DNA from 3 places in the Sphaerisporangium sp. NPDC051011 genome. Region 3 is predicted to be linked to each of the others. Evidence: riboswitches for the same ligand, from Rfam matches in the RefSeq annotation. Region 3 holds a riboswitch; each other region holds the start of a gene.
The links. Region 3 has a riboswitch for cyclic di-AMP ahead of AB0H21_RS31240 (hypothetical protein). Riboswitches for the same ligand answer to the same signal wherever they lie in the genome.
Positions count from the first base shown of each region.

Region 1: linked by a shared signal. The riboswitch ahead of AB0H21_RS05385 (hypothetical protein) and the one ahead of AB0H21_RS31240 (hypothetical protein) in region 3 are both predicted to bind cyclic di-AMP.
Region 2: linked by a shared signal. The riboswitch ahead of AB0H21_RS08160 (C40 family peptidase) and the one ahead of AB0H21_RS31240 (hypothetical protein) in region 3 are both predicted to bind cyclic di-AMP.

Region 1 covers NZ_JBFAGG010000002.1:267,006-277,412, reverse strand. The annotation lists gene AB0H21_RS05410 (response regulator transcription factor) at 1-569, opposite strand, end outside; gene AB0H21_RS05405 (VOC family protein) at 955-1,314, opposite strand; gene AB0H21_RS05400 (sulfotransferase family protein) at 3,279-4,019, shown strand; gene AB0H21_RS05395 (PLP-dependent aminotransferase family protein) at 5,062-6,210, shown strand; tRNA gene AB0H21_RS05390 (tRNA-Lys) at 6,340-6,416, opposite strand; gene AB0H21_RS05385 (hypothetical protein) at 6,596-7,234, opposite strand; cyclic di-AMP (ydaO/yuaA leader) riboswitch at 7,536-7,676, opposite strand; gene AB0H21_RS05380 (LysR family transcriptional regulator) at 7,855-8,778, opposite strand; gene AB0H21_RS05375 (SDR family oxidoreductase) at 8,789-9,511, shown strand; gene AB0H21_RS05370 (OsmC family protein) at 9,989-10,387, opposite strand.
Region 2 covers NZ_JBFAGG010000003.1:197,177-207,583, forward strand. The annotation lists gene AB0H21_RS08125 (DEDD exonuclease domain-containing protein) at 1-765, opposite strand, end outside; gene AB0H21_RS08130 (hypothetical protein) at 987-1,538, shown strand; gene AB0H21_RS08135 (NYN domain-containing protein) at 1,780-3,102, shown strand; gene AB0H21_RS08140 (NlpC/P60 family protein) at 3,326-4,273, shown strand; gene AB0H21_RS08145 (hypothetical protein) at 4,482-4,958, shown strand; gene AB0H21_RS08150 (hypothetical protein) at 5,257-5,718, opposite strand; gene AB0H21_RS08155 (metalloregulator ArsR/SmtB family transcription factor) at 5,715-6,290, opposite strand; cyclic di-AMP (ydaO/yuaA leader) riboswitch at 6,709-6,867, shown strand; gene AB0H21_RS08160 (C40 family peptidase) at 6,950-7,480, shown strand; gene AB0H21_RS08165 (hypothetical protein) at 7,716-8,642, shown strand; gene AB0H21_RS08170 (M48 family metallopeptidase) at 8,666-9,961, shown strand; gene AB0H21_RS08175 (glycosyltransferase family 4 protein) at 9,958-10,407, shown strand, end outside.
Region 3 covers NZ_JBFAGG010000016.1:20,407-30,813, forward strand. The annotation lists gene AB0H21_RS31220 (NAD(P)/FAD-dependent oxidoreductase) at 1-605, shown strand, start outside; gene AB0H21_RS31225 (TIGR03086 family metal-binding protein) at 713-1,318, shown strand; gene AB0H21_RS31230 (DeoR/GlpR family DNA-binding transcription regulator) at 1,642-2,442, shown strand; gene galT (galactose-1-phosphate uridylyltransferase) at 2,439-3,518, shown strand; cyclic di-AMP (ydaO/yuaA leader) riboswitch at 3,585-3,719, shown strand; gene AB0H21_RS31240 (hypothetical protein) at 3,769-4,710, shown strand; gene AB0H21_RS31245 (site-2 protease family protein) at 4,760-6,064, opposite strand; gene AB0H21_RS31250 (response regulator transcription factor) at 6,315-6,920, shown strand; gene AB0H21_RS31255 (PP2C family protein-serine/threonine phosphatase) at 6,932-8,047, opposite strand; gene AB0H21_RS31260 (GNAT family N-acetyltransferase) at 8,167-9,420, shown strand; gene AB0H21_RS31265 (hypothetical protein) at 9,544-9,756, shown strand; gene AB0H21_RS31270 (ribose-5-phosphate isomerase) at 9,918-10,385, opposite strand.

The DNA.
Region 1 (10,407 bases), on a different contig from region 3:
GAGATGGACAGGGTCACTCCGATGTCCTCGGTGGACATCCCGCGCGCGGTGAGCAGCAGCACCTCGCGCTCGCGCTCGGTGAGCGCGGCCGCGTACGGCTGCAGCATGTCGTCAGGCTCGGTCTTGTGCTGGCGGAACCAGTCCAGCAGGCGCTGCGTCATCCGCGGGGTGAGCATCGCCTGGCCGCTGGCGACGGTCCTGATCGCGGCGACGAGGTCGTCGCGGCTGGTCTCGCGGGTGAGCAGGCCGCTGGCGCCGGCGTGCAGCACATTGGTGAGTGTGTCGTGAGTCAGCGTGTCGTCGTGCTCGTTGGTGGCGAACACTACGACTCTGGGGACGGGGTCGAGTTCCTCCCGCAGCAGGCGGCGGATCAGCTCGATGCCGAGCATGCCCTGCAGGGTGAGGCCTGTGACCACCACGTGTGGCCGATACGTGCGGACCAGCATGATCGCGCGTTGCCCGCTGTCCGTGGTGTCCACCACGGTGATGTCGGACTCCGCGTCCAACAAGGTACGCAGACCGTCCCTGACCAGGGTGGTCTCGTCGCAGATCAGGACCCGATAGTGCACGGTTATAACACCTGCCCTGAACTGGTCTGTTCGACGACGACCTCGGTCGGTCTCTCTCGCTTCCCGGGTACTCGCAGCAAAGCGAACCTCACTAATTCCTTTTCGCGCAAGTTCCTTTTCGAGAGCCGTTCACCTGCCGGCGACCATCCCGTGCGCGGTGTCCCCCCACATAACCTGCGCGGAATACCTTGTCATTCGAAGAATTCAAATGACGTCGCACGACCTCGCCCAAGTCCGAACAAACCCCCAGCAAAAGGGATCTCCATGCCCGCCCTAACGAGAAGCTTGCATCTGCGACTGAACTCTGTCAAGCCTGGTTCTTTAGTTAGTCTCAAGAGCAGTCGGCTATTGCGCTGCGTAAGTGGAGCTAAACGCTACGTAATCGTCATCGCTCCGCAGCGCTGCGGAGAACACAGAATTCGTTCCCCTCGGGGTCGGCCAGCACCACCCAACCCTGACCGTTGGGCCTACGGCGATCGGCCACCAAACGCGCGCCGATTCCGATCAGACGGTCGACCTCGACGTCGCGGAGGACATCCGGCCGCAAGCAGAGATGCACGCGATTCTTGACGGTCTTCGACTCGGGGACCCGGGCGAAGTAGAGCACCGTCTCATTCGGCAGCGTCACCGTCGCGTAGAAGGAATCGTAATCATCGACGGGCTGTCCCGTGACCTCGCTCCAGAACCGCGCCAGCTTGACAGGAACCGCGCAGTCGAAGGTCACATTTTGCAATAGGGATGGCACCCGGAGATTATCCCGGCGACGGACGTCGCATGTCAATCTTGACGACAGGACCGAATTCACGCATTTCGGTCGCCTCTAAGCCGGGATCGACCCCACCTACTTAACCGCAATAGGGGATGTCCGAAAACCGGCGTGCATGACACTCGCGGCGCGCACGCACGGCGCGCGGGCATCCCCGGGTCGCGATCCGGGCGACATTCCCCGAGGTCGCGCTCAGGGCCGGGTCCGAGGCTCCATGGTCGCCGCGTTCACAACCGTCCATAGGAGGACGTTCCAGGTGGCCGCCCCTTTTTGGCCACGACCTCAGGGCCGGGCCGCATTCCTGGGCGGGCGGCGCGCGGGTACGGAATCGATCAAGCGACCTTGGCGACATGTGCCAATATGTTCGATCATGGCACCGATATCCCAAATGGCGCTTACTGGGGGTTCCGCCGCCCGGACGTGTCCCCGGGCGACCATGATTTACGGCGCCCACCCCGCCCGCCTCGCCCGGCGAGCCGCGCGAAGGCCGTACCGCCGACCGGCTTCTGAACAGGCATTCCACCGTACGACTCCCGTACGGTCCCGGCCCCACCGGCGATGCCCGCCGCCCACCGGCCGGTGGTATCGGTCCGCGAACGCGGTCTGCCTCCCCACGAGAACATTCCGCCACCCCAGTGATCCGACCTCTGCCCCCTATGCGCCGGCCCCCATCCCACCACCTCGCCGCAGGTCGTACCACGTACAAATGCGCACGTCGACGAGCGCCCACACCGCGCATTCCCCGCACCGCGAATCGGACACAGAGGATTCCGCGCCATGAATTCCTAACCCGTTACGACCGTCCAGGCGACCGTGCCCGGCGATCTCCCCGATTCGGTTCGCCGGTATGCACGCCGCCTGAATACGGAGGACCCGAACCCGGTCCACCGCCGGAAACGGACGGCCTCACCACCCGTGCACGCAGGCATGGAGAGGAATGCGACGCGAGGCCTCCGGCCGTCCGGCCTGAAATCCTCCTGACAAATGAGCGGCCTTTTCCCAGAGCGTCCGAAAATGATTCCCCCGGCGGAACCGGCGGCCGGCGGCCTTCCGAGTTCTCCGGGCGCCGTCACACCGATTTCCGCGAGGCATTCGTTAGGTGAACACGGGCGCGAACGGAGGCGCACAGAGTAACGGAATTCACGGCATCCGCGAGCCACCTCCGCCGGCGCCGTTCACGGCATCCACCCATTCACCGCTCCGGCCGCCCCCGAAACGCCGTCGCGCTGAATCCAGAGCGTTCCGCCGAACCCGGCGGCGCGCCGGCGGCGGGCACCGTGCATCGTATTCCCGGCATGAACGGCCGAATACGACCGCGCGTTCCAGGCGAATGCGGGGACGCGCAGGACGACGCGATGATCCGGTCCGTTCCGCCGTGCGGGAGTCGCCCGGCGGGAGATGTTCTCCGGAGACGCGGCGCGTGTTCACACCCGCGACGGCGACCGTCCGCGAGAACGCGCGAAGATTGCCGGCCCCCGCGTCCGCTCGGATTGCCGGAGGCATTGCCGTGTACACGCGCGAACAGTCCGCGTAATCGCCACGAGGAGGCCCGGGTAATCGCCACAAGGAGACGGCCCTTGGCCTATCCGGCGCAATGTCCGGGGAAACCGGTGCCCGTCGGGCAGGCAGATGAGCATTCGGCGTCCTGATCCCCGGAGACCGCGCCGTACCGGGCCCGCCCACCGAATTCCGCAGGTGTCCGCGCGGGATACGGAAATCGGCGGATCCGGACCCGGCCGCCTCCTTCCAAGCCACGCCCACCAGGCACGGACAGGCGAGTCTTCGCAGGTCAGTGCATCATGGCCCGGCCATCCACGCTCTCACGCCGGAGCCGCGTGAAGCGCCGATCGGTGCACTCGAACCACCCGCGACCCACATGCGGAAATCGACAGCGAACCGTCATATCCTTTCCGCACGACCACGAACAGGCGGAGGCCAGCGTAATGAACGACGGAACCCAGGAAGCGCCCCGGATTTTAGCATTGTGGAGCGCGCCGCGTTCCCGGTCGACCGCATTCCTGAGAATGATGGCCGCCCGTGGCGACTACACCGTGGTGCACGAACCGTTCTCGCATGTCGCCGATTTCAGCGAGGCGCAGGTGGGCCCCTTCACGGCGCGCACAGAAGCCGAGTTGATCGCTACCCTGCGTGAGCTGGCCGCCCGTGAGCCGGTCTTTTTCAAGGACACCACGGACTTCCACTACCCCGGGCTGCTCGCCGACGAGCGCTTCCTCACGGAGGCGACCCACACCTTCATCATCCGTCACCCCGAACAGGCCATCGCCTCCCACTTCAAGCTCAACGCCGAGCTCGGCCGGGACGAGATCGGGTTCGCCTGGCTCGCCGAGATCTACGACGCGGTCGCGGCCAGGTCGCAGACGCCTCCCGTCGTGATCGACTCCGAGGACCTGATCGAGAACCCGGTCGGCACGGTCAAGGAGTACTGCGCCCGCGTCTCGATCCCGTTCGTCCCCGACGCGCTGAGCTGGCAGCCCGGGGTGCGCGACGACTGGCGCAAGACCCAGCGCTGGCACGAGTCGACGAGCCGCACCGACGGCTTCGTCCGCACCGACGGCGCCGACACCGACTTCGTCCGCGACAACCCGAAACTCGCCGCCTACCTCGACTACCACCTCCCGTACTACGAGCACCTGCACGCCGCGCGGATGCGCGTGCCGAGCTGACCGGCAGGCCCGGCCGGCCCGTGCCGAACCGCCGCCCCCGCCGAGTCGCCTGTGCGGTGTCCGCGCGCGATCACCGAGCCGCCCGCTTCGGTGTCCACCTGCGATCGGCGGGGCCGTCTCCTTCCCCGCTCACCACAGTCCCTTGATTCGGCGCCGGGTCGGCGGGGTGTGGAACGGCGAATCCGGCGCCACCGTACGGCGGGTCATCCGGTCGCCGTTCGCGGCCCTGTGGCGGTGAGCACGCCTGCCACAGGGCCGGCGGAATCTCCAGCCGGTTCGTCGGGAATTCGTTTCCCGCTCCGGCGCGGCATCCGGCACCTGCGCGAACACAAACCGAATTATGTTCAGTTTCGCCGTCAGTGGGGATTGGCCCGCCCGTCATCGCCCACTTGCTCCCCCTCATTCGCCTTTCTTCCGATCGCACGGATCACCCGCCCACAGGGCGTACACGCGCCGCCGCCGTCCGTCCAACCGCCCGCCCATGACTGGTCCGCTGACCAGTGGTCGAGGGCAGTTGTGGAGCCTGTGCAGCGGAAACACCACCACCCCCGCGCCGGGCATATCACACCGGGCATATCGCGCCGGGATGGTCCGCTCTCCCGAAGTCAGGCGGCGGGCGATTCCCGGGCCTTGAAATGAGGGCCTGGACGGCTCCATTCTCCCGCCCCTCACAGGCACGCCGCCGCACCGCCCCCGTCCAATGAATTGACACGTCCACGGCCCGCCGGGAAGCCCCGCGATGCTTCCGTCTCGTCACCATGCCGATTTCCACGCTGTGATGCCCAATAGACACGGCCCGTCGCCGCCCCGGCGGCATCGTCTGTCGTCTTCCCACCATTTCCCGAGTCCTCCTCACATTCCGTGACACCGCGCCGATTCCACTTTCCCCTGCTGATCCCACCTATACGTGCGCATGGTGAGGTGAGCGCGCGCGGCGGGGCCTTGACTGCGGCGGAGCGTCCCGATATGACTCAGGTGATCACTCTGCTCCCGGCGGCCACCACCCGCCGCCGGCCGCCGTCCACGAGATTGGGCCCGGGTCATGCAGGCACCGCGACAGCTTCCGCCGATGTGGACACCGGGCATCGTCCAGGGCGTTCCCCCGGACGGAGTCCTCGACCTCGCGGACGGGTATCTGGACCCCGAGCTGCTCCCCACCGGGATGATGGCCAGCGCCTACGCCGAGGCGCTGGACGAGTACGGGCCCGCGGCGCTGACGTACGGGGCGAACGCGGGGGTGGCGCCCCTGCGCGGCGCGCTGGCCGAGCGGGCGAAGGTCGCGGGCGGATACCCGTGCGAGCCCGAGAACGTCCTGATCACCGCCGGGACCTCACAGGCGCTGCACCTCCTGGCGACAAGGCTCGGCGCGCCGGGCGACGTCGTGCTGTGCGAGTGGGCCAGCTACCACCTCGCCAAGCGGATCTTCTCCGACTGCGGCTTACGGACCGTGCCCATCCCTGAGGACGCCGAGGGTCCCGACCCCGCTGCGCTCTCTGACCTGTTGCTCGACCTGCGGGCGGACGGCGACCGAGCGGCGTTCGCGTACCTCATCCCCACCTTCCACAACCCCACGGGGCGCGTGATCGGCGGGCGACGACGCGCCGAACTGCTGGAGGTCGCCCAGGATCACGGCCTCCCGATCGTCGAGGACGACGCCTACGCCGAGCTCTGCCTCGACCCGATCGACCTGCCCGCCCCGCTGGCGGCGATGGCCGGATACGACGGGGTCGTGCGGCTGTGCAGCTTCGCCAAGACCCTCGGCCCCGGCCTGCGGCTCGGCTGGATGCTCGCCGACCCCGCCCTGGTCACCAGGCTCGCCGGCGGAGGCCTGCTGTCCAGCGGAGGCGGCGTCAACCACCTCACGTCCCTGGCGGTCACGCCTCTCATCCAGCACGGCGCCTACGACCGGCGCCTCCTCTGGCTTCGCGACCAACTGAAGGCCAGGCGCGACGCCCTCGTCTCCGGCCTGCGCGCGGGAGGAGCCGACGCCTTCGCCGTCCCCCACGGCGGCTTCTTCCTCTGGCTGCACGGCCTGAACGCCCAGGCCATCGAACCCACCGGCGTCCGCGCGATGGACGGCGCCCTCTTCGGCCCCCTCGCCGAGCCGGGCCTTCGCCTCAGCTTCAGCTTCAGCTCCCCCACGGACCTGGAAGAGGCCGGCCACAGACTCGCCTCGGCCTACCGAGCCTGACAGCCAGGCGGTGTTACCGCCGCGTTGCCGCACCGGCCCACCGCCAAGGGTGTCGCGCCTTTACAGGCCCGGAAATGACTGTGGGCACCCTCCGCCAGCAGAGGATGCCCAGGTCATCGGCATTAACCGTGGTGCGCCGCCAGGGACTCGAACCCCGGACCCGCTGATTAAGAGTCAGCTGCTCTAACCAACTGAGCTAGCGGCGCATTGACTACGGCGACTTTAGCAGCACCCGCGCGGGTGCGCACATCGAGTGGACGGCGTATCGGGTGGCTCGCGGTGGCCCAGGCTTCAGGGGGTCGCCACTCTCAGCCTCGCTCTTCGCGTCCGGGACCGCCCTACCGGGGCCTTCGTGACGGGGGCTTCACGCCGAGGGAGTCGTGGCTCAGTCGCCGGCCAGGACGACCGGGGTGCGCGGCGGGGTGGCGGGGTGGTGGTCGTAGGACGCCCAGGCACCGCTGGAGAAGGGGACAGGGAAGTTCTTCTTGCCCTTGCCGTCGCCCCACTTGGTGACCACGTAGTCGACCTTGATGTGTCCGGCGTCGAAGCCCTTCACCGTGAGGGTGGAGTCGCTGAAGGTGCCGCCGGTCAGTTCCGCGAAGGTCTTGCCGTCGATGTCGAGCATCACGCCGCTGCTGGAAGGGATGCCGGGGCCGCGGTCGCCGATGAAGAAGGGCGCCTTCTTTCCCTTGTACATCACGTATCCCTCGGTGCCGAGCGGCCAGCTCGGGCTCGCGAAGAGCCCCTTCTGCATCGGCTTGCCGATCGCGGGCATGCCCGTGTCTCCCATACGGCCGGAGGCGTCGTCCCAGAAGTACGAGGCCTTCGTGGACCCATGGAGAAGGACGGGCTTGCCCTGGAAGGCCGGTTCGGTGACCGCGCCGTCGGCGGGCACGGGGGCAAGGACGCTCTGCGCGTCGGCGTCGGCGATGGCGGTCGCGCCGAAGGCCGTCACCGCGGCGAGGCAGGCGCCGGCGATGCAGGAAGCCGGTCGCCAGGTGGGGGGGACAGCGAATGAAGTCATGGGGAGGTCGGATCTTTCATCAGAAGACAAGGACCGCGACTCCGGGCCGAGGGCGGCACCGATGCGGGAGTGGAAGGCGCTGTCTGATCACTGGATCGGCGAGACCATGTCAATCGCCGGGATCCGCGCGTTTCCGTGCTAGTGCAGAAAGTTGTGGCGTCAACCACCACGTCACAGAGGGCGAGCTACTCGCCCGGTGAGACGGCTGCTCCGAGCCGATTTGTCCGCCGCTTCTGACGGCGAGATCCGGGGCTTAGGGTAGCCCGGGGGATGGGTGCCGCGGAGTGGGGTGCTCCACTCGATCTCCTCTCCAATCACGCCTACCGGGTTAGCTGACGGGTTCGGGATTGGAGTCGCTCCCTACCGCTCGCGCGGATTCACCCCAAGGACTTGGGTCCCCGGTTCCCCTCGGCCCCGTTGCGGGCTTCGGAGATTCGACGTTCGGGGCGGCGGCCTTCGGGCTGAAGACCAGGTCACCGCCCGTCTTGGGTTAAGACCTTACCCACCAAGTCAGGACAAAGCCAACATTACCCCTCGAAAGCATTAGAAGATCTACCTTTCCCACCCAAACCTCGCATTTCAGGCATGGATGAGCGACGCTACGGGCACAGAACAGCCGGTCAAAGACGTGTTGCTACGCGGATCAGGTCGGCGACTGCGCGAAGCCGGCTCTGTGGCGGCCAAGCGATCACCGTTGTCACGGGCGGGGCATCCAGGACCGGAACGGCGGCGAGATCCCGGCGCAGGTCGGTGCTGGTGGACTCGGGCACGATCACGGTGGTACGGCCGAGCGCGATCAGCTGGAAGAGCTGTGTCAGGTTCCGTACCTCTGCCCCTGGCCCCTCCGGGTAGTTGCCGCCAGGACCGGGCCAGCGAGCCATCGGGAGTTCCTGCAATGCGGTGACCTCGGCCATCCGAACCTGAGAGCGGCCGGCAAGTGAGTGAGAGGTGGGCAGGATCGCCACCTGTCCCTCGGTATACAGAATTTCGGTGTCGAGTCCGACCGTCGAATCGAATGGCAAGTGCAGCAGAGCCACATCGGCTTGCCCGTTCTGCAGCAATTTCTGTTGCTGATGCGCCTCGCAGAGCAACAGATCGACGGTCGCTGCGCCGGGCTCCGCGCGGTAGGCATCGAGCAGTTTGACCAGCAACTCGCCGGCGGTGCCGGATTTGACGGCGAGGACGAGGTGGGGGCGCCTTTGCGCAGCCTGCTGAGTACGCCGCTCAGCTGCGGCCACCGCGCTGAGGATCGTGCGCCCCTCCGACAGAAGCACGGCCCCGGCCTCGGTGAGCGTGACCTTGCGGCTGGTGCGCTCCAGCAGCGTGACGCCGAGCTCTCGTTCGAGCCGGGCGATGGCGCGGGACAGGGGCGGCTGGGCCATCTCCAGACGCTGGGCGGCCTTGCCGAAGTGCAGTTCCTCGGCGATCGCGACGAAGTACCGCAGCTCGCGTATCTCCATGGATTCACAGTACGGTCGATTGATGTCGCTCGGATATTGCTGCAGTACCGAGATGGTGTTGGTGCCTGATCGAAGTGCAGCCATGCTCGGTGTCATGAGCGAGAAGACAATCGCACTGGTCACCGGCGCGAACAAGGGAATCGGGTACGAGATCGCGGCCGGGCTGGGCGCATTGGGCTGGAGCGTCGGTGTCGGCGCTCGAGACGAGCGGCGCAGGACGGACGCCGTGGCGAAGCTGCGCGCGGCAGGTACCGACGCGTTCGGCGTGCCCTTGGACGTCACCGACGACGAGAGCGTGACCGCCGCGGCGCAGCTGATCGAGGAGCGAGCGGGACGCCTTGACGTGCTGGTCAATAACGCCGGCGTCGCAGGCGACTGGCCAGAGGCACCTACGACCATCGACCTGGAGACCGTGCGACGGCTGGTGGAGACCAACGTCATCGGCGTCATCCGGGTCACCAACGCGATGCTGCCGCTGCTGCGCCGCTCGGCGCACCCGCGGATCGTCAACCAGTCCAGCCATGTCGCCTCGCTGACCCTGCAGACCACACCCGGTGTCGGGCTCGGGATCAGCGGGGCTTACTCACCGACGAAGACCTACCTCAACGCCGTCACCATCCAGTACGCCAAGGAGCTGAGCGGCACCAACATTTTGATCAACAGCGCCTGCCCCGGCTACGTGGCCACCGACCTCAATGGGTTCCGCGGTACTCGGACCCCTGAGCAGGGCGCGTTGATCGCCATCCGGTTGGCGGCTCTGCCCGACGACGGGCCCACCGGTCAGCTGTTCGACGACGATGGCGTCGTGCCATGGTGATGTTCTGACGTGTTGCTGCTGGGCTGCGGCTCAACGCGCCCCACCAGCGCCCGGTGAGCAGCCGTCCCCCACGGCCTGAGCTTGTTCTTTCGCCTCCGGGCCCGTACGTGACCGCCCGGATGGGGAATCGGCGGGCTCCTGGAACGGTACGGAGGAGAGATGTGTCCCGTGCGCGGGGGTGGGTGGGGACAAGTCGGGGCCGGGCAGTCCCCCGCCTGCCCGGCCCCGATCTCAAACGGTCCAGCGCCGATGCCTTCCCCCAAACGCATCGGGCGGTCCCGCTGAACGGACGCGGTCCCCCACCGCGTCCTTTTTGAGAAAAGCTCTTGTCCGCACCCTTGCGAGTGCCAGGTCCCATCCCTCTTGACCTGCCTTAACACTACATACGGGGGCCTGAGCTGCTCGTCATCGCAGGGTATAGATTCGGTCTAAGTCCCGGGGTTGACCGGGTACGGATGGACCCGCAGGCGCAGGCGGCTATTCGGGCAGTTCGACCTTGACCTCGACGCCCTGCTGCAGGGTGCGGCTGACCGTGCAGTGCCGCTCGTGGACCCGCTGGGCGACGGCGCGGAACACTTCGTCCGCCTCGGGGTCGCCTTCGGGAAGCTCGACGTCATAGGTCACCGTCACGGTGCCGAGCATGTTCGATTCGATCTTCGCGGCCTCGACGGTCATCGCGAGCCGGACGAGCCGGTGCCCGCGCTGGGCCGTGAGCGGCTCGACCGTCACGATGTTGCACCCGCCCACCGCCGCGAGGAGCAGTTCGACGGGGGTGAAGACCCCATTCTCGTCCCCGCCGCCGATGGCGACCCGCGCTCCGCGGTCGTTGCTCGCCACGAAGCCGTCTTCTGTACGCTCCACATTCACCGTTGCCATGGATGGAGCCTAGAGCCGAC
Region 2 (10,407 bases), on a different contig from region 3:
CGCGGTGAAGTAGGACCGCACGCGCTGGCGCAGGTCGCCGCTCTTGCCGACGTACAGCGCCTCGCCGCGGTCGTCCTCGAAGACGTAGACGCCCGGGGCGCTCGGGATCGCGGCTGCGAGGTGGCGTTTGCGCTTCTGCTCGGGCGTGGGGGCCCGTACGAAGCCCTTGAGCTCCTCCAGGGTGTGCACCCCGTACGCCCCGACGCGCTCGATCAGGACGTGGAGGACGTCGACGGTGGCCTTGGCGTCGGCCAGGGCGCGGTGGCAGGGCTCGGTGGAGCTTCTGAAGACCCGGGCCAGCGTGGAGAGCTTGCAGTTGGGCACCTCGTCGCGGGTGAGGACGCGGCGGGCGAGATCGGCGGTGTCGACGACCGGGTTGGCGGGGGGAGGGTAGCCGCCGGCCTGGCAGACGGCCTTGACGAAGCCGACGTCGAACGGGGCGTTGTGCGCGACGAGCGTGGACCCGCGGATGAACTCCAGGAAGGACGGCAGGACCTGCTCGACGCGGGGGGCGGCCATCACCATGACGTCGGTGATGCCGGTCAGGACGGTGATGAACGGGGGGATGGGACGGCCGGGATCGACCAGGGTGGCGAACTCGCCGAGCACCTCGCCCCCGCGCACCTTGACCGCGCCGATCTCGGTGATGGCGTGCTCGGAGGGGGAGCCGCCGGTCGTCTCCAGGTCGAACACGACGAAGGTCACCTGGTCGAGGGGCGTGCCCAGCTCGTCCAGCGTTCCTTGAACCCCGATCTCCACGTCCATGACCATACGATCGCGGACCGACAGTTCCGAGGGGGCACGGGAAACGCGTCCCGAATCCGTATGACTCGGGAACGCAACCCGGCATACGGACGGTCGTTATACGGCTTGTGTTCGATGTGCCCCTGGCGCACCGGACGCGGTGCCGGTGCCATTACCGGTGGCGAAAAAGTGTCCTTTTTCGCCATTTGTCCTTTTTGATCCCCTAGTTATCGGAGGTACGCATGCGCAAGACGTCCGCCTTGCTGGCATCCCTCGCCCTGGCGGCGGGCTCCCTGGTGTTACCCGCCGCCCCCGCCCAGGCCGGGACGGCGCCCGCCGCCGGCAAGGCGTCGGCCCAGGCGAGCGCCGGCGCCCAGAACGCCCGCCCCGCCCGGGTCAACGTGAGCTACCCGCGGGGCATGCGGCGCGGCGGCTACGCGACCTACACCTACAAGGTCACCGACGCGGGCAGGTTGCAGGACGACGCCCTCGTGCTCGCGACGATCCTGCCCGCCAAGGTGGTGTCCAAGGTCCAGTTCGTGAAGAAGCCGTCGAACGCCTCCTGCGGCTACCGCAACCTCCGCGTCTACTGCGTCGTCCGCCTCGGGAGCGCGAACACGCTGAGCATGCAGTTCCGCGTCTACGTGAAGTACAAGTACGCGGGCAACTTCAAGGCCGACCACTACTGGACCCCGGTGAGCTACGAGCCGGGGCTCAGCGCCTGGGACTACGTCCGGCAGGTGGGCAGGGAAGACCGCATCGGCCGGTCGACGACGAAGATCTCGCTGCGCTGAGCGCCCGCGCCCGGTCCCGCGCGAGCGCCGCGGGCCCGGGCGCGGTCCGTACACCTGGGATCACATCTTCGTCCCCGCCCCGTTCGCCCCTGCTTCACCAGGCGGGTCGGCGCCGCGGATGACCGCACGCAGCACGCGCGGCGTGGGGAACCGGGTACTGAGCGCTCTGACCACGGACGCGACAGCCGTACCCTTATCGGATAGGGAGATTCTGAACGGCCAGTCAGCTAGGGGAAGTCGGATGAGTTCAGCCGGTGAAGGTCTGTCTCGCCCGCTGCCCGAGCAGGTCCGCTTACACGTCGTCGAGCTCGCGGCCCAGGTGCTCGGCTCGATGCAGCCCGCGGCGATCCCGCCGCCGCTGCGCGGCATCGCCAGGTTCGACCCGCGCAAGCGCGCCCGCCTGGGCAGCGCGCCAATCGCCGCCCAGCTGGAGACGGACAAGGAGTTCCGCGAGATCGTCGCCGAGGCGCTCAACGACGCCTGGCCCGAGCTGGTAGCCAGCCTGGAGGAAGGCAACGTGCCCCCCGCCGCCGAGCCGGTGCTCGTGGCGGCCGCGGCCTACCTGACCCGCCCGCCCGGCTGGCCGGACCTGGTGGAGACCGCCCGCGCCGACCTGGAGCAGGTGGCGGCCGCCGCCGAGGGCAACGCGCAGGAGCAGACGCTGACACGGCTGCGCGAGCAGCTCGCCGCCCAGAAGACCGCGGCCAAGGAGGAGGCCGACCGCCTGCGCGAGCAGCTCAAGGCGTCCCGCGCCGAGGTCGCGGACCTGCGCCGCCGGCTGCACGACGCCCGCGAGCGCGGCAGGGTCGCCGAGGAGCGCGCCGCCGAGCTGGAGACGCTCGCCCAGGAGGCCAGGGCGGCGGTCAGCTCGGCCGCCAGCGCGGGCGAGACCGAGCTGCGCAAGCTGCGCGAGCGCCTCACCGACGCCGAGCGGCAGCTCGAGGCCAGCCGCCGCGCGGCGCGCGAGGGGCGCAGCATCGAGGACGCGCGCATCCGCGTCCTGCTGGACAGCCTGCAGGACGCCGCGGCCGGGCTGCGCAGCGAGCTCGGGCTGCCCGTCGCCATCAGCAGGCCGGCCGACTCGGTGAGCGCGGTCGCCCCCGGTCGCCCGTCGGTCAGGGCCGTGCCCGCCCGTGCGCTCGCCGACGACGACCCGGCGCTGCTCGACCAGCTCCTGGCGCTCCCGCAGCTCCACCTGATCGTCGACGGGTACAACGTCACCAAGACCGGCTACCCCTCGCTGACGTTGCTCGACCAGCGCTCGCGCCTGCTCACGGGGCTGGGCGGCCTGGCGGCGCAGACGCGCGTCGAGCTCACCTGCGCGTTCGACGGCGCCGAGCTGAACGGGCCCGTGCAGGTGTCCGCGCCGCGTGGCGTCCGCGTGCTGTTCAGCGCGCCCGGAGAGATCGCCGACGACCTGATACGGCAGCTCGTCCGGGCCGAGCCGCCGGGACGCGCGGTGGCGGTCGTGTCCTCCGACCGCGAGGTGGCCGATTCGGTGCGCCGCATGGGCGCCCGTCCCGTGCCCTCCACGCTCCTGCTGCGCCGCCTCGGCCGCGCCTGACCGACCCTCGTACGGACCCCGCCCCGGCCGCGGCTGAAGGCTCCCCTGAACCGCGGGTGTCCGGGCGGCCAGGTGGCGGCAGGCGGCAGACGAATTCGTGGGGAAAAGGTGCAGGTGTCTTTGCCTTTTCTGTAGGATCACGCCCCAGGTTGTCTAACTTGTCTCACTCGAGGGGGCTGTCGTCCCAGTGCGTGCGCGTGTCCGGGGAGTCGGGCGGATACCAGTGGTCACCGGCCTCATCGCCGCCGTCCTGGTGACGCAGGCGGTGGGGGCCGAGGCGAAGCCGAAGCCCACCATCGCCCAGACCAAGGCCAGGCTCGCCAAGCTCAACGACCAGGCCGACCATGTGGTCGAGAAGTACAACCAGGCCAGCGAGCAGTGGAAGAAGGCCCGCAAGGACTACAACGCGCTGAACGGCAAGTTCAAGCAGCAGCTGGAGCGCATGGACAGCCTGCGCGCCGGCCTGGTGTCGGTCGCGGTGAGCACCTACCAGTCGGGTGACATGCTGGCGCTGCCCAACCTGGTCACCCAGGGGGACCCCGAGGCGCTGCTCAGCGGGCTCGCCTCGGTCGACCAGCTCGCGACGGACCGGGCGCACAAGGTGGCCGAGTACGAGGAGGCCACCCGCTCCATCAGGGGCCAGCGCGACGGCGCCAAGGACGCCTACGACGAGGCGGTCAAGCTGCTGAACGAGCTGCGCACGCAGAAGAAGGACGTCGAGAAGCTGGTCGGCGAGCAGGAGCGCCTCCTGCGCCGGCTGAACGCCTACAACCCCGGCAATCCCAACAGCCCCGGCATCAAGTACACCGGCCCGGCGTCGGGCAACGCCCGCGCGGCGCTGCAGTACGCCTTCGCGCAGGTGGGCAAGCCCTACCGCTACGGCGGCACCGGTCCCGGCTCCTTCGACTGCTCGGGGCTCACGCAGATGTCCTGGCGCGCGGCCGGCGTCAGCCTTCCCCGGACCGCCGCCGGGCAGTACTCCTGGGGCGCCTCGCGCAGGGTCTCCCTGAACGCCCTGCAGCCCGGCGACCTGCTGTTCGCCTCGGGGCTCGGCCACGTCGGCATGTACGCGGGCGGCGGCAAGATGGTGCACGCCCCGCGTACGGGGGACGTCGTGAAGGTCGTCCCGCTGTCGTCCTACCGTGGCATCTTCGCGGCCGTACGGCCCTGACGCTCTGGCGGGCCGCGTGAGCGGCGGGGAAACCCGCGCGTAACCCCGCGCGTTCGCCGGTGTGCCGGTCTAGGGTGAGGGACGGCCCGGATCGTCGCGGCCGGGTCCCGAAGGGGGAGCGGAGCATAACGGTCCTGGTGCCGCCAACAGGCTCGCCGCCCGCCACGCTCGGCGGGCGTCACTTGATGACGGCCGAGGACGGGCAGGCATGACCGTCGTCGGGATCACCGGGCACCAGTCGATGCCGCCGCGGGCCCGGGCCCACGCAGAACGGGAGCTGAGCGCGCTGCTGGCCGCTCTGGAGGCGCCGCTCGTCGGCTGGAGCAGCCTCGCCGCGGGCGCCGATCAGCTCTTCGCCGAGATCCTTCTGCGCCTCGGAGGCGAGTTGCGCGTCGTCGTGCCGTCCCGGGGGTACGAGGCGACCTTCCGGGGCCCGGACCTGGACGCCTACCACCGGCTGCTCGCCGCCGCCGGCGTCGTGACGGTGCTGGACTTCGCGGAGCCGGGGGCGGCCGCCTACCACGCCGCCGGGTGCTTCGTCGTCGAGAACTCCGAGATCGTCGCGGCCGTCTGGGACGGCAGGCCCGCGCGCGGGCTCGGGGGGACGGCCGACGCCGTCCGGCACGCCCGCGACCACGGGCGCGAGGTCGTGGTCATCTGGCCGGAGGGCGTCGAGCGCTTCTGAGCCGGTCTCCGGCCGGCCGCCCGCCCGGGCCGTTCTGTACGGAGCCGTTCCGCTGCGGCCGATGGCTCCAGGGTAATACTGTGCTATCGAGATATATGACGAATTGACTTCTGCGAAAAGCTCGGAACATGGGGGAATGGTTTGCTTTCCGAGAGATTCCCGGTCTGGCGTGCGGCCGGGGGGTGCGGTTCTCGGCGCCATTCGTGGGGATAATTGATGACAATTCCGCAAAACCGAGTATTGACTTCGGCTCGCTTTCCTGGATGCAAGAGCGACTTAGCCCATATCGCTGTCCAATTCAGGACACGGCGGGAGCCTCGGGAAGGTCGCGGTCACGCTTGAGAGGCCCCGCGAGCAGGATGAGGCCCGTCAAGGTCATCCCGCCGGTCATGATCCACATGGCGGGCCGCACGCCGAGGGAGTCGCCCAGCGCGCCGCCGAGCAGAGCGCCGAGCGGGACCGTGCCGAGCAGGCCGATCAGCACCCAGGGCACCCAGGACGCGGCCGCCAGCACGCCCACGACCAGCGCGTTCGCCTGCAGGACGGTGATGGCCACGAGCGGCAGGGCCACAGTGGTGACCGAGCTTCCGAACGCGCTGGCCGTCTCGCCGACCCACAGCAGCCGGAAGTCGCGCTCGCGCAGCGGCCCGCCGCGCCTCCGAAGCCCGGGGGGACGGGCGTCCGCGCTCGGGGTTTCGGGGGGCCGGGTACCGGTGCCGGCGGGGCGCGCCCACGCGGGCCGGGCGCGGCGGGCCTTCACGGGCGCCCCGGGACGCCGAAGGTGAACACGAACACCGGGTCGCGGCGCTGGCCGTCGTCCGGGATCTCCCGCGTGGCCCAGCGCTCGTAGAGGCCGATGACCTCGTGGGACAGCTCGGACAGCTCCGAGGGCGTCAGCCGCAGCCACTTGTCGGTGGAGAAGGGCGCGCCGTGCCACGCCTCGCGCTCCTCCTCGGAGGAGGCGTAGTAGGCGCGCACGAGGTTGACGTGGTGTTCGAGGTTGAGCGACTCGGCCGCGCCGGCGATGGCCGCGGAGGCGGGGTCGCCCTCGAAGTCGCGCGTGGACCAGCGGATCGCGTTCGCGACCAGGCGCCACCAGCGTTCCCGCCGGTCGCGGGCCAGCTCGGGTGCCTCCTCGATCAGCTCTCCCGAGGCCAGGACGCGCAGGTGGTGGCTGACGTTCGCGACCGCCTGGCCGGTGTGGTCGGCCAGCATGCTGACCGTGCAGGGCCCGTAGACCCGCAGGGCGTCCATGAGCCGCCTGCGTAGGGGGTGGGCAAGGGCCGCCAGGACGCGGGAGTCGGTGATCTGCCGGACGTTCTCGTTCTCCATGACCCCACGCTGGCATGCGCAACGATTACTGTGCAAGATGAATTGCTAAACACCTCTTGCATACTTGCATCTCTAGAGAGACCGCGCGGTCGGTCCCGGGCGACCAAGATCGCTAACTCGTGTGACTCCCGTGGCCGGTGGGACTTCTATCGGGCCAAGTTTCGGGATATGTGAGGGGAATCACATTCGGGTAACAGGCGTCATTGATATGCAGGCGTTATCTGGCGAAGATCGCGTTATTTGATCTACGTTCACCCGGCTGACCCTTTGCCGTAAATTGGCAAATCTTGTACCTTCTGGGCCGCGGCGAGCACGCCATGCCGTCGCGCCGTAGGCCGGACCGTCGCGGGGGCCGGCTTATGCAAGACCATCCATTCGGCCGCCGCCGTGAACACATAGGGAAACCGAGAAAACCACAGGCGGTGGTCTGCCGAATCCGTGCGGCAAGGAGCACGGAGCCGGGGAACCAATTGACCCCTACCCCAGGGGTCGGGGGTGAATCGGCGCCATTGCGCCGTAGGGCTACTTCCATGCCCGAATCCGTCAGCTAACCCGGTAGGCGTAAGTGGAAGAACCAAGGAGCGATCCTGTCCAGCACTACCCCTAGCCCCAGCCTGTCCAGATTCGCCCGGCTCTCCCTCAGCGGTGCCGCCCTCACCATGACGGCATCCGTCGCCGTGGTGTCGGTGCAGGCACCCTCGGCGGACGCGGCCGTCACGGCCATGGCGCAGAGCTCGGTCAAGGTCGGCAAGGTCATCAAGCCCGGCAAGACCGGGAAGACCTCCAAGACGACCAAGACCACCAAGCTCACCAGGGCCGCCAGACAGCGGATCAAGGCGCACACCGCGGTGGAAGTGGCCAAGAAGCAGATCGGAGACCCGTACCGGTGGGGTGCCAGCGGCCCCGGTGCGTTCGACTGCTCAGGCCTGGTCGTGTACGCCTGGCGCAAGGCCGGTGTGAAGCTGCCGCGCATCGCGGCCAGCCAGTTCCGCTCCGTGCGGAAGAAGGTCTCCTGGAAGCACCTCAAGCCGGGCGACCTGATGTTCTTCTACGGACTGGGCCACGTCGGCATGTACGTCGGTCACGGCAAGATGATCCACTCTCCGCACAGCGGAACCCGGGTGCGGATCGACAAGCTGAACGGCTATCGCAAGAGCAGTTTCGTCGGAGCCGTTCGCCCCGGAGCGTGACCGGAGCGCGGGGGAACTTCCAAGGAGCCCTTTCCCCGGAAGCCTTCGCTCGCGCCCACCGGCCACGCGACGGCCCCTCAGGGGCCCCGCCCGCCTCCACTCCCCTCGGAGGCGGGCGGGGCCTTCGGCGTTCCGGTCCGGAACACCCGCGGAGACGGCGAAGCACCGGGCCGGGCAGCGGGTCGTGCCGCGCGGGGAGCGCGCCGGCGGGGGAGCGGCCAGGTAGATTGCCCGCATGCGCGTCGTGTGGCTGGGGACCGTGCTGGCGGGCCTGCTGGCCGCGCTGACCGTCCCCCCGTCCCCCTCTGTGCCCCCACCGGCGCCCCCGTTCGTATCCCCGCACCTGCCCCCTGCGCCCCCGGGCATGTCCGCGGCCACGCCCCTGACCGCGCCGACCGTGCCCCCGACGCCCCCGGCGCCGGACGCCGTGACCGGCGAGCATCCGGAGATCTGGGGCCACGCGCGCGTCGTCCGCGGAACCCGCTCCCTGGTGATCGGCACGGCCACCGCGAGCGAAGCGGACCTAGCCGACCTCGCCCGCAGGGCCGACCGCGCGAGCCTCGTCGTCGCGCGGGTCGCCGGGCCGGTGCGCCCGCTGGTCCTGGTGCCCGCCACCACCGCGCAGGCGGCCACGCTCGCGGCCCCCGCCTCGGTGGACGGCCTCGCCGCCGTCGCCGCCACCGACCGCGTGATCATCGAGCCGGGCTCGTTCGCCCGCCTCAGCGACGCCGGCCGTGACGTCGTCCTCGCCCACGAGCTGACGCACGTCGCCACCGGGGCCGCGACGGACGCGCGCACCCCGAAATGGCTGGTCGAGGGCTTCGCCGACTACGTGGGCTACCTGCGCTCGGGCATCCCCGTCCGCGAGGCCGCCGCCGAGCTGGCCGCCGAGGTGCGCGCGGGCCGCACGCCGTCCGCGCTGCCCGGCCCGGACGATTTCGCCCCCGGATCACCGCGCCTGGCCCAGGCGTACGAGGAGGCGTGGCTCGCCTGCCGGTATGTCGCGGCCCGTTACGGCGAACCCGCCCTGGTCGCCCTCTACCGTGAGTTCAGGAGGGGAGACAGGGCAGACGCGGCGGGGGCCCTCCCGCGCGCGCTCGGGGTGCCGGCCGGGCGGTTCACCGGCGCCTGGCGCGCATACGTGAAGGCGGAGCTGTCCTGACGACGGCGGAAAGGCTGATAACGGTGGCGGAGCTGATCGAGGAGACCCGCCCGGGGCGGCGCATGGACGGGGGAATGCGCGCGGCCGGCATCGCCCTGGTCGTGCTCGGCGCGGCGGTGGCGGGGGTCGTCGCGGTGACCACGCCGTGGCAGGCCATAAGCGGTGCAGACAAGGTGCGGCCGGACCCCGCGCGCGACTTCACCACCGCGCAGATCGACCGGGCCGCCGCGTTCGACTCGGCCGTCAGCCTGCCCGCCTACCTGTCGCTCGCGGTCACGCTGGTCGTGGCGGGCGTGTTCATCCTCACCCCGTTCGGCGCGTGGGCCGTCGACCGCCTCAGGGGGCCGTGGTGGCTGCGCGTCCCGCTCGGCGTGCTCGTCCTCTCGGCGGTGAGCCTGCTGCTGAAGTGGCCGCTCGGCATGTGGTACGAGACCCGCCTGCGTGCGTACGGCCTCTCCACCCAGGACTGGGCGGCGTGGTCCGCCGACCGGCTGAAGGGCTTCGCCGTCCAGGTCGTGACGACCGCCATCATGATCTTCGCCGTGGTCTGGCTGGCGCGCCGGTTCCGCGCCCGCTGGTGGATCCCGGCGTCGATCGGCGCCTTCGTGTTCACCGTCGCGGTCTCCTTTGCCTACCCGATCGTCGTGGAACCGCTGTTCAACGAATTCCGGCCGATGCCCGCCGGGCCGCTGCGCGCGGACCTGATCGCCATGGCCGCCCGCGACGGCGTCCCGGTCAAGGACGTCCTGGTCGCCGACGCCTCGCGCAGGACCACCGCCCTCAACGCCTATGTCTCCGGCTTCGGGGCGACGCGGCGCATCGTCGTCTACGACACGCTCCTGCGCGCCCCCGAGAAGGAGGTCGAGCTGGTCGTCGCGCACGAACTCGGCCACGCCAAGCGGGGCGATGTCCTGTACGGCACGCTGGTCGGCGCGCTCGGGGCCGCGGCCGGGGCGTGCCTGCTGTTCCTCGTGGCCGGCGCTCCCAGCCTCCGGCGCCGCGCCCGGGTGCCCTCCGCGGGTGACCCGCGCGCCGTGGGGCTGCTGCTCGGGCTGATGACCCTCGCCACCGTCCTGTCCGGCCCCGCCGAGAACGTCGTCAGCCGCGCGGTGGAGGCCAGGGCCGACCTGCACTCGCTCGACCTCACCCGCGACCCGGCGACGTTCGTCGCGATGCAGCGGCGGCTGGCCGTCACGAACCTCTCCGATCTGTCGCCGGACGCCCTCGAGTACATCCTGTACGCCTCCCACCCCACGCCCCCGCAGCGCATCGCCCTGGCGCGTTTCTGGGCCCGCCAGAACGGGCTGCCGGAGCCGTGACCCCGCAGGGCCGCACGCTGATCGTCACCAACGACTTCCCGCCGCGCCCGGGAGGCATCCAGGCGTTCGTCCACGCCCTCGCCGAGCGCCGCCCGCCGGGCTCCACCGTCGTGTACGCCTCGCGCTGGCCCGGCTGGGAGGAGTTCGACGCCCGCCGCCCGTACCGCGTGGTGCGCCACCCCACGTCGCTCATGCTGCCCCTGCCCGGGGTCGCCCGGCGGGCGGCGGCCCTGGTGCGCGAGCAGAAGTGCGAGACCGTCGTCTTCGGCGCCGCCGCGCCGCTCGGCCTGCTCGCCCCGGCGTTGCGCGCGGCCGGGGCACGGCGGGTGGTCATGCTGACCCACGGCCACGAGGCCGCCTGGGCCGGGGTGCCGGGGGCGCGCGGCCTGCTCGCCAGGATCGGCGCGCACGCCGACGCCATCACCTACCTCGGCGAGTACACCAGA
Region 3 (10,407 bases):
CGGTCATGACCGAGGGCGGCAGCCACCGCGCCGAGCGACTGCTGGTCGCCACGGGGCGCCGCACCGACCTCCCGGCGCTCGGCGTGGGCGCGGCCGGGCTGGACGAGTCGGCGCGGGCGATCGAAGTGGACGACCACATGCGAGCCGCCGACGGCGTCTGGGCGGTCGGCGACGTCACCGGTAAAGGCAACTTCACCCACATGGCGACATACCAGGCGAAGATCGCCTTGGCCGACATCCTCGGCAAGCCGGGCCCCACGGCGGCGTACCACGCCGTGCCGCGTGTGACCTTCACCGATCCGGAGGTCGGCGCGGTCGGGCTGACCGAGCGGCAGGCCCGGGAGCAGGGCCTGGACGTGCGCGTCGCCGTCACGCCGCTTTCCGCCCGCGGGTGGATCGCGCGGTCCGAGGGCTTCGTGAAGCTCGTCGCGGACGGCAACGTCCTGGCGGGCGCGACGTGCGCGGGACCGTCCGGCGGGGAGGTGCTCGGCCTGCTGACGCTCGCGGTGCACGCGCGGATCCCGGTCGAGCGGCTGAGGAGCATGATCTACGCGTATCCGACGTTCCACCGGGCGGTCGAGGACGCGCTGGCCGGTCTCGGGTGAAATAGACACGACACGCCGGTGCTCCTCCCGCTGAGAGGCGGGCGCAGGGCCCCCTGACGAGTTCTTGCGCGGCGGGTTAACGTCGGGGGCGAGGACGCGGGAGGGGCATGATGACGATGGACATCCGCGAGGCGTACCGCCGGGCTCTCGACCACTTCGGCGTGTACGTGCACCAGGTCAAGGCCGACCAGTGGCGTCTCCCCACGCCGTGCGCGGACTGGAACGTCCGCACTCTGGTCGAGCATCTGGTGGGCGAGAGCCTGTGGGCGCCGGAGCTGCTCGCGGGCAGGTCGGCCGGGGAACTCGGTGATCTGCTGGACGGCGACCTGCTCGGGGACGACCCGGTGAAGGCGTTCGACGTCGCCGCGGCGGCCGCGGTGCGCGCGATGGAGCCGGACGACGTGCCGACCCGCACGGTCCGCCTGCCCTTCGGGGACATTCCCGGCGAGGAGTACATCACCGAGCTCTTCGCGGACACGCTGATCCACACGTGGGACCTCGCGACGGCGATCGGCGGCGACGACCGCCTCGACCCGGAGCTGGTGGAGGTATGCACGGCGTGGTTCGCCGGGGCCGAGGAGTCCTACCGGCAGGCAGGAGTGATAGGAGATCGCCCGCTGTCACCGGACCACGCCGACGCGCAGACGCGCCTGCTGGCGGCCTGGGGCCGCAGCGGGCGCCTGGAGGACGAAGGAGCCCCGGAAGGGGCCTGAGCGCGGCTTGGAGGCCCCGGGGAGGGTCAGCGCGCGTTCGGCCGCTTGCCGTGGTTGGCCTTCCTCTTCTTGCGGGCCCGGCCCTTGCGCGCACGTCTGGCCATCTTGGCGTCCCTTCCTGTTCGATTCCTGTTTCCAATCTGGTCCCGTGACCGGGTGCCGCACAAGGCCCAAACGTCAAAGAGAGCGCAGACGCGGGCCGGGGACGTCGCGAATCGTCACAGCGGCCGGTCCGTCGAAGTGAGCGTTCCGCCATCACATTCCAACATTGGACCGGTACTAATATGTGATAATTTGGGGAAATCTGTTGAAGAGGAGCGACGATGCTGGCCCAGCAACGGCAGCAGGCGATCCTCGAGCGCGTACGTAGGAACGGCGCGGCGCGGGTCGCCGATCTGGTGCGCGAGCTCGGGGTGTCCGACATGACGATCCGCCGCGACCTGGAGGTCCTGGCGGAACGAGGGCTTATCGAGAAGGTCCACGGCGGCGCCACGGCCACGGGGGCGGGGTCGACCGAGGAGCCCGGGTTCGCCGCGAAGTCCGTGCGCCAGCAGGCCGAGAAGGAGGCCATCGCGCGCCGGGCCGCGGAGCTCGTACGGCCCGGCACCGCCGTCGCGCTGTCGGCCGGCACGACGACCTGGACCCTCGCCCACCACCTGGTCGACGTCCCCGAGCTGACCGTCATCACCAATTCCCTGCAGGTGGCCGACGTCTTCCACCGCGCGGGCCGTCCGGACCAGACCGTGGTGCTCACCGGCGGGGTGCGCACGCCATCGGACGCGCTGGTCGGGCCGGTCGCGGTGGCCGCGATCCGCGAACTGAACGTCGACACCCTGATGCTGGGCGTGCACGGCATGAACCCGCGGGCGGGTTTCACCACACCCAACCTGCTGGAGGCGGAGACGAACCGGGAGCTCGTCGCCGCCGCGCAGCAGCTCGTCGTGCTGGCCGACCACACCAAGTGGGGCACCGTCGGCATCAGCACGATCGCCAAACTGGAGGAGGCGCACGTGCTGGTCAGCGACACGGGCCTGCCGGAGGAGGCGAGGCCCCTGCTGTCCGACCAGGTAGGCACGCTGGTGCTGGCGGAACCGGGCGAGGCGGCGCAGGTGGCGGCCCAGTGAAGCGAACCGTCACCCACCTGGCCGACGGACGCGAGCTGATCTATTTCGACCGGCGTGACGACGCCGACCGCGGCGCGCCCGACACGCGCGAGCTGCCCGCGCGGCCCCGGGCCTCCGAGCTCCGCCACGACCCGATCATGGACGAGTGGGTCGCCGTCGCCGGGCACCGGCAGGGCCGTACGTTCCTTCCTCCCGCCGACCAGTGCCCGCTGTGCCCCTCGGTGCCCGGCAGGCGGACCGAGATCCCCTCCCCCGAGTACGACGTCGCCGTGTTCGAGAACCGCTTCCCCTCCTTCAGCGACCACGAGGGCACCTACGAGGAGCCCGGCGGGCTGAGCGAGGTGCGGCCCGGCGTGGGGCGGTGCGAGGTGGTGTGCTTCACCTCCGAGCACGATTCCTCGTTCGCCGCGCTCTCCCCCGAGCGGGTCGATCTGGTCCTGACGGCCTGGGCGGACCGGACGGCGGAGCTGTCCGCGCTGCCGGGCGTGGAGCAGGTGTTCTGCTTCGAGAACCGCGGCGCGGAGATCGGCATCACCCTGTCGCACCCGCACGGGCAGATCTACGCGTATCCGTACGTGACCCCGCGGACCCGGCAGATGCTCGCCTCCGCCGCGCGCTACCGCGAGCGTACGGGCGGCGACCTGTTCGCCGACGTTCTGGCGGCCGAGCGCAAGGCCGAGATCCGCGTGGTGGCGGCGAACGACCACTGGACGGCGTTCGTCCCCGCCGCGGCGCGCTGGCCGTTCGAGGTGCACGTGTACCTGAACCGGCGGGTCCCCGACCTGGGGTCGCTGAACGTGGAGGAGCGCGCGGCGTTCGGCCCGTTGTACACCGGGGTGCTGCGGCGGCTGGACGGCCTGTTCGGCGTGCCCATGCCGTACGTCGCGGCCTGGCACCAGGCGCCGGTGCGCGAGGGGCGCGACCTCGCCTACCTGCACCTGCAGCTTTTCAGCATCCGCAGGGCGCCGCAGAAGCTGAAGTACCTGGCGGGGTCGGAGTCCGCCATGGGCGCCTTCGTGAACGACGTGCCGCCCGAGGAGGCGGCCCGACAACTCCGGACACAAGACGGTTTTTAGGACAATTCACCACAAAGCTACCGCGAGGTACGGTCAACCACTAACATCCATCGAACACCGGCCGTAACGGTCGGTACGCCTAATCCCGGGTGCCCCGCCCGGGAACCGGGGACCCAACGGTTCTGGGGTGAATCCACGTCGTGGTAGGGCTGCTCCGGCCCGAACCCGTCAGCTAACCCGGTCGGCGGATGGAGAGGAGAGGGCTCTGCCCCCGACCACCGGCCGCCACGCCACCGTGGCCGCAGGCGTCATGACCGTTCTCACCATGTTCACCATGGCCGGGCACACGCTCGCCCCGGCGGCGGCCGCGAGCGCCGCCCCCAAACCGACGGAGAAGCAGCTCAAGGCACAACTGGAATCGCTCGGCAAGCAGGTCGACCGGCTGATCGAGAAGTACAACGCCAAGCGCGTCGCCGTGGCCGAGGCCAAGGCGGCCGAGAAGGCGGCGCGCTCACGCCTCAAGGAGGCCGAGCAGGGCCTGGAGGCGGTGCAGGAGCAGGTGGGCGACCTCGCCCAGCTCCAGTACCAGGCGGGCGACCTCGGCGTCGCGGGCCAGCTCATGTCCCCCGGCTACGGCGGCGCCGCCCTGCTGCTCCAGCTCCAGGACGAGCAGAACGCCAAGATCGCGAAGTTCGCGGTGGTACGGGACGAGCGCAGGAAGGCCTCGGACGAGGCCGCGCGGCTCACCGTGCGCCTGCGCGGCGACGTGGCCGAGGTGACCGCTCAGCGCAAGGACGCCGAGCGGCTGATCGGCCAGATCAAGGACAAGCTGGACGCGCTCGTGCCGACCGCGCCCGGCAAGCGGGCCAACGGATCGTGGGCCCCCGAACTGCCCGCCGGGAGCGACAACATCACCCCGCGGATGCGCCTGATGCGGGCGGAGGTGCGCAGCCACTTCGACCTGAGCTTCCCGGTCGGCTGCTACCGGCCCGAGGACTCCGGCGAGCATCCGCTGGGGAGGGCCTGCGACTTCATGCTCAGCTCGGGCGGCGCGATGCCGTCCGCCGGGCAGGCGGCGCTGGGCGACGCGATCGCCGCCTGGGCGATCAAGAACGGCGGCAAGCTGGGCGTGAAGTACGTCATCTACCGGCAGCGCATCTACAACCTGGGCTTCCCGGGCTGGCGCGCGATGGAGGACCGGGGCGGCGTCACGGCCAACCACTTCGACCACGTGCACATCTCGATGTACTGAACGCCGGACGAGGCGCCGCCGGCCGGGCGGCGCCTCCGGCGAGTGAGGGTCAGCCCGTCAGGCGGATCGGGTTGACGATGTCGGCGTAGATCAGCAGGCCGAAGACCACGAACAGCACCGCCACCACGCCGTACGTCAGCGGCAGGGCCTTGGCGATATCGACGTGCCCCGGCATGGCGCGGCGGCGCACCCGGGCGTACCCGCGCTTGAGACCCTCCCACAGCGCGCCCGCGATCTGGCCGCCGTCCAGGGGCAGCAGCGGGACGAGGTTGAACATGCCGACCGCGAGGTTCATGCCGCCGAGCAACTGGAGGAACAGAGCGATCTTCCCCTCCAGCGGAAGCTTGGAGGCGGCGATCTCACCGCCGATCCTGCCCGCACCGACGACGCTCTGCGGGCTGTCGATCGCGCGCTCGGCCCCGCCGAAGGCTGCCTGGTACACGCCGACGATCTTCTGGGGGAACTGCGCCAGGGCCTGCGCCGTGCGGACGGTCATGTTCCACATCGCGCCGACGGCGTACCCCGGCCCCTGCTTCTCGACGACGATGACGGGCGTGACGCCGAGGAAGCCGACGTTCTTGTCCATCTTCCTCGGATCGGCGGCCGAGGGGCGGTCCTGGGCGATGAGGGTGGTGGTGAGCGTCATCGGCTTGCCGTCGCGGTGGATGCCGATGGCGACGGGGCCGGCGCCGTGCGCGCGGATCAGCCGGGTGGCGTCCTCCCAGGTGCGCACGGGCGTGCCGCCGAAGGAGACGATCGTGTCGTTCGTCCGCAGGCCCGCCTGCGCGGCGGGCGTGGGCTTGAAGGACGAGTCGCACTTCTGCCCCTTGGTCTCCTGCGCGAGGGTCATGACGCACTCGGAGACCTTGGCGACGGTGGGCTTGGTGACCTCGATGCCGAAGCCCATGAAGACGACCGAGAACAGGGCGAAGGCCAGCACGAAGTTCATCAGCGGGCCGCCGAGGAAGATGATGAGGCGCTGCCACCACGGCTTGCGGTACAGGACGCGGTCCTCGTCGCCGGGGCCGACCTCCTCCAGGGATGCCTGCCGGGCGCTCTCGATGAGGCCCTGCCAGGGGCCGGTGGGCATGGAGCGCAGTTTGCCGCCGTCGTCGGGCCGCGGGGGCAGCGGGCCGATCATGCGGATGTAACCGCCGAACGGAATCCACTTCAGGCCGTATTCGGTTTCACCGCGGCGCCGCGACCAGACCGTCGGACCGAAACCGACCATGTACTGCGTGACCCTGACCCCGAAGAACTTGGCGGGTACCAGGTGCCCGAACTCGTGCAGGGCAATGGACAAGGCCATCCCGAGGAAGAAGATGAGAAACCCGGCCACGATGAGCCAGCTCATAGGTGCTACCCCCACCTGCGGAGAAGATGCCTGCTGTTTACATTGCCCCCTCCGAGCCTAACCGAACTCCCCGGCGGACCCCGCCGTACCCCGAAAGACCGCATCGACGACCAACCGTAGGAGTGACTTGCGCGGCGTGGACCGAATCGGGAGACTGCATTGACGGTAAGCAATCATCTAGACACCGTGGGATATGAACCGGCGAAGCGGCATTTGCCGGATCTGTTCCAGGGCCACTCAAGGGAGCGCCTTGATACGCATCCTGGTCGCCGAACATCTCCCGCTGGTACGCCGGGGACTGGTGGCGTCGCTGAACGGGGAGCAGGATCTCATGGTGATCGCCGATGTCGCCTCCGGCGAATACATCATGCCGGCCGCGCTTGAACTCGACCCGGACGCCGCGGTGATCGACGTGGACCTTCCGGACGTCGACGGGTTCACCGCCGCCGCGCGCCTGCACGAGAAGGCTCCCCGCTGCCGGGTGCTGCTGCTGTCGGGCCAGCCCAATCCAGGCCAGGTCCGGCGCGCCTTCGCGGCCCACGCGCTGGGATTCCTGAGCATCGACATCGCCCCCGAGCACCTCGCGGACGGCATCCGCCGCGTCGCCGCCGGGCGCAAGGCCGTCGACTCCGACCTCGCCATCGCCGCGCTGACCTCGGCCGACAACCCGCTGACGCCCCGCGAGATGGACGTGCTGCGCATCGCGGCGCAGGGGGCCGCCTCCAAGGAGATCGCGGCGAAGCTCTATTTATCCGTAGGAACGGTCCGAAACCACTTATCCCGCATCATCTGCAAGACCGGGGCGCGCAACCGCGTGGACGCCGTCAGGATCGCCGCCGAGGCGGGCTGGCTGTAGAGACCGGCAGGTCAGGGACGCCAGATGAGGATGAGGGCGCAGTCGTCGTTGTGCCCCGCGGACATCGAGTTGACGAGGGGACCCGCGCCGTCGTGGAAGCCCGAGGGCACCAGGCGCTCGGCCTCTCCGAGCAGCCGGTCGAGGCCGGAGTCGATGTCCCGCCCGGGCTGCTCGATCAGCCCGTCGGTGTAGAGCATGAGCGCGTCGCCCTTGTGCAGGACCCCGCTGTCGGGCTCGCAGTGCAGATCGGGCACGACGCCCAGGACCACGCCCTTGGCCGCCGACACCTGCCAGGTGCCCGTTCCCGCGTCGAACTTCACCACGGGGGGATGGCCGGCCGAGGTGATCTCGTAGGCCCCGGTGGCCAGGTCGAGGCGCAGGTGGACGGCCGTGACGAACCCCTCCCCCTCGGGCTGGCGGTGGAGGTAGGCGTTGCAGGCGGGCAGGAACGACTCGACCGAGCCCAGCAGACCCCCGAACGTGCCCGACAGCATGAGGGCGCGCGTGCCCGCGTCCACGCCCTTGCCGGACACGTCGACCAGCGCGACCTCCAGGATCGACCCGTGGCGCGTGGAGACCAGGAAGTCTCCGCCGAAGGAGGAGCCACCCGCCTGCTTGAGCACGACGCGCCTGCCCCAGTCCTTGGGCAGCGCGGGCAGGTCGCCCTGCCGTTTGAGCCGGTCGCGCAGTTCCAGCAGCATGGCGTCGCCGCGCAGGCCCTGGACGCCGAGCTTGCCGCGCGTACGGGCCATGAGGAAGGCGAGCACGGTGGTGAAGCCGATGGTGACGAGCAGCCCGGGGCCGACCGACCGGAAGCCCAGGACTGCGGCGATGTAGGCCAGCGCGACCCCCACCGCGCCGATGAGGACGGCCAGACTGCGCAGCCGGAGCTGGAGCCCACCGACCAGCGTGACCAGGATGAGCAGGCTGGGCGAGAACCACTCGGCGGAGACCCGCGCGGCGAGCGCGCCGAGCAGGAGCGTGAGCGCGCTGAGGGTGATGAGAAGGTTCCGGTCGCGCGCCAGTGGCCCCCTGCGGAGGAAGCGCACGATCCGCACGAGGAACGGGACGCGAACCAAGATCGCGCGGAGCCGTGGAGGGATCAGCGGCGCCGGACGAGAACTCATGATGGCCTCGACTCTATCTGTCCCCCGGCCCTTTGGGCAGCAGACTTGACCAAGACCTTGATCATTAAACGGGGATATTAGGTGGCCGATCCGGTTTGCCCGGCCCTAACGTTAATCGGATGAACAGCCAACCAAAGCCCAGGCCAGAGACGGTCATCCGCCCCATGGACGAGTCGGATTGGCCGCAATGGGTGGAGATCGACCAAGAAGCCTTCGTCGAGGACTACAGCCCCGCGCGGGTCGCGCGGTTCAAGGCTCTGATGGAGTTCGACCGCACGCTCGGCGCCTACGACGGCGACCGGCTGGTGGGTTCCACGGTGGGCCTGAGCCTCACCATGACGCTGCCCGGCGGGCCACGCCCCGTATGCGGTGTATCGGCCGTTTGTGTCATTCCCTCGCACCGGCGCAGAGGCATCCTGTCCGGGCTCATGCGCGCCCAGCTCGAAAGCCTGCACGAGGGCGGCGAGCCCGTGGCGCTGCTGTACGCCTCCGAAGGGGCCATCTACGGCCGGTTCGGCTACGGCAGGGCCGTGGACAACCTGTTCTTCCGCATCCCGACACGCGGCGCGCGGCTCGCCGGCCACGCGCCGTCGGACCCCTCGCTGCGGCTGCGCGTGGCGCGTCCCGCCGCGGCGCGCGGCGACCTGGAGAAGGTGTTCGAGTCCGTCCTGCCGAGCCGTCCCGGCCTGTACCGGCGCACCCCGGCGGCGTGGGACGCGGTGCTGGCCGACGACGAAGAGGCCCGCCGGGGCAGGTCCTCGCTGCGCTGCGTGGTGGCCGAGGACGACTCCGGGCCGCGGGGCTACGTCCTGTTCCGCGCGAAGGCCGGCGTGACCGACCACGACCTGCCGGACGGCGAGCTACGGGTGTTCGACCTGTTCGGGCTGGACCCGGCGGCGTACGCGCTGCTGTGGCGGCACGTGCTCGAACGTGACCTGGTCGCGCGGGTGTTCGCCCCGAGCCGGCCGGTGGACGACCCCCTCATGCACCTGCTCGCCGAGCCGCGCCTGCTGAACGCCGGCTGGCTGGACGACATGTGGGCGCGCGTGGTGGACGTCGACCGCGCCCTGCCCTACCGCGCCTACTCCGCGCCCGTGGACGTCGTCATCGATGTCACCGACACCTTCTGCCCGTGGAACGCCGGACGGTGGCGGCTGTCCGCCGACGCCTCGGGCGCCACCTGCCACCGCACGAACGACCCGGCCGACATCGAGCTTCCGGTCAGCGTGCTGGGGGCCGCGTACCTGGGCGGCCGGGCGCTCGGCTCCTACGAGGCCGCGGGCATCATCCGCGAGACGCGGCCGGGGGCGATCCGCGCGCTGTCGGCGGCCATGTCCTGGGAGACCCACCCGTGGGGAGGGCTTATGTTTTAGGCAGTGTTCATGGCGTTCATGGCGTTCATGGCCAAGCCTCCGGCTCGGCGTGGCCGCCCTTTGGGCCCCGAACACGCCTATGGCCCCGCTCCGCTAGGCGGTTCGGCGGCCTACCATCTGGACATGGCACTTCAAAGCTTGCAGATCACCCCGATCACGGCGATGCGGGCGCGAGACGTCTCGCGCCCGACCGGCGAGCAGCAGGACGCCGCAGACCGGCGCCCCCTGCGCGACGAGGCCACCCGCAAGGCCGACCCTCAGGCGAGGAAGACCGAGGCGACGACGCGCGGCACCGAGCCTCAGCGCAGACCCGACCCCCGCCACCGCGACTCCTGACCCGCCCGGAGCGAGGCAATAGGCATGTTCGGGGCGCGGCGGTGTTCTGGAGTCCTCGCGGGCAAGGGTGAGGAACGATCCCTTGCCTGCGAGGGCGGAAGAACGCCGCCAAAAGGGGCGCCCCGAACCGCCGTGCCGGAGGCGCGGCAATAGGCACAGCCCTACGGCAGCGGGGGGATCACTCCGGTGGCCTCGTAGGCCTCGATCTGGGCGATGCGGCGCCTGTGCCTTTCGTCGCCGGAGAACGGGGTCTCCAGGAAGACCTCGACGAAGCGCGCGGCCTCCTCGTGCGAGTGCATGCGCGCGCCCAGGCTGATGACGTTGGCGTCGTTGTGGCGGCGGGCCAGCTCGGCGGTCTCCTCGCTCCAGGCGAGGGCCGCGCGGATGCCGCGCACCTTGTTGGCGGCGATCTGCTCGCCGTTGCCCGAGCCGCCGATCACCACGCCGAAGCTGCCCGGGTCGTTGGCCACGGCCTCGGCGGCGCGGAATATGAAAATCGGGTAGTCGTCCTCGGCGTCGTAGACGAAGGGACCTTCGTCCACGGCCTCGTGACCCCGCTCCTTGAGCGTCGAGACCAGGTGATTCTTCAGTTCGTAGCCGGCGTGATCGGCGGCGATGTAGACGCGCACCCCCCTATTGTCGCAGTCCCGT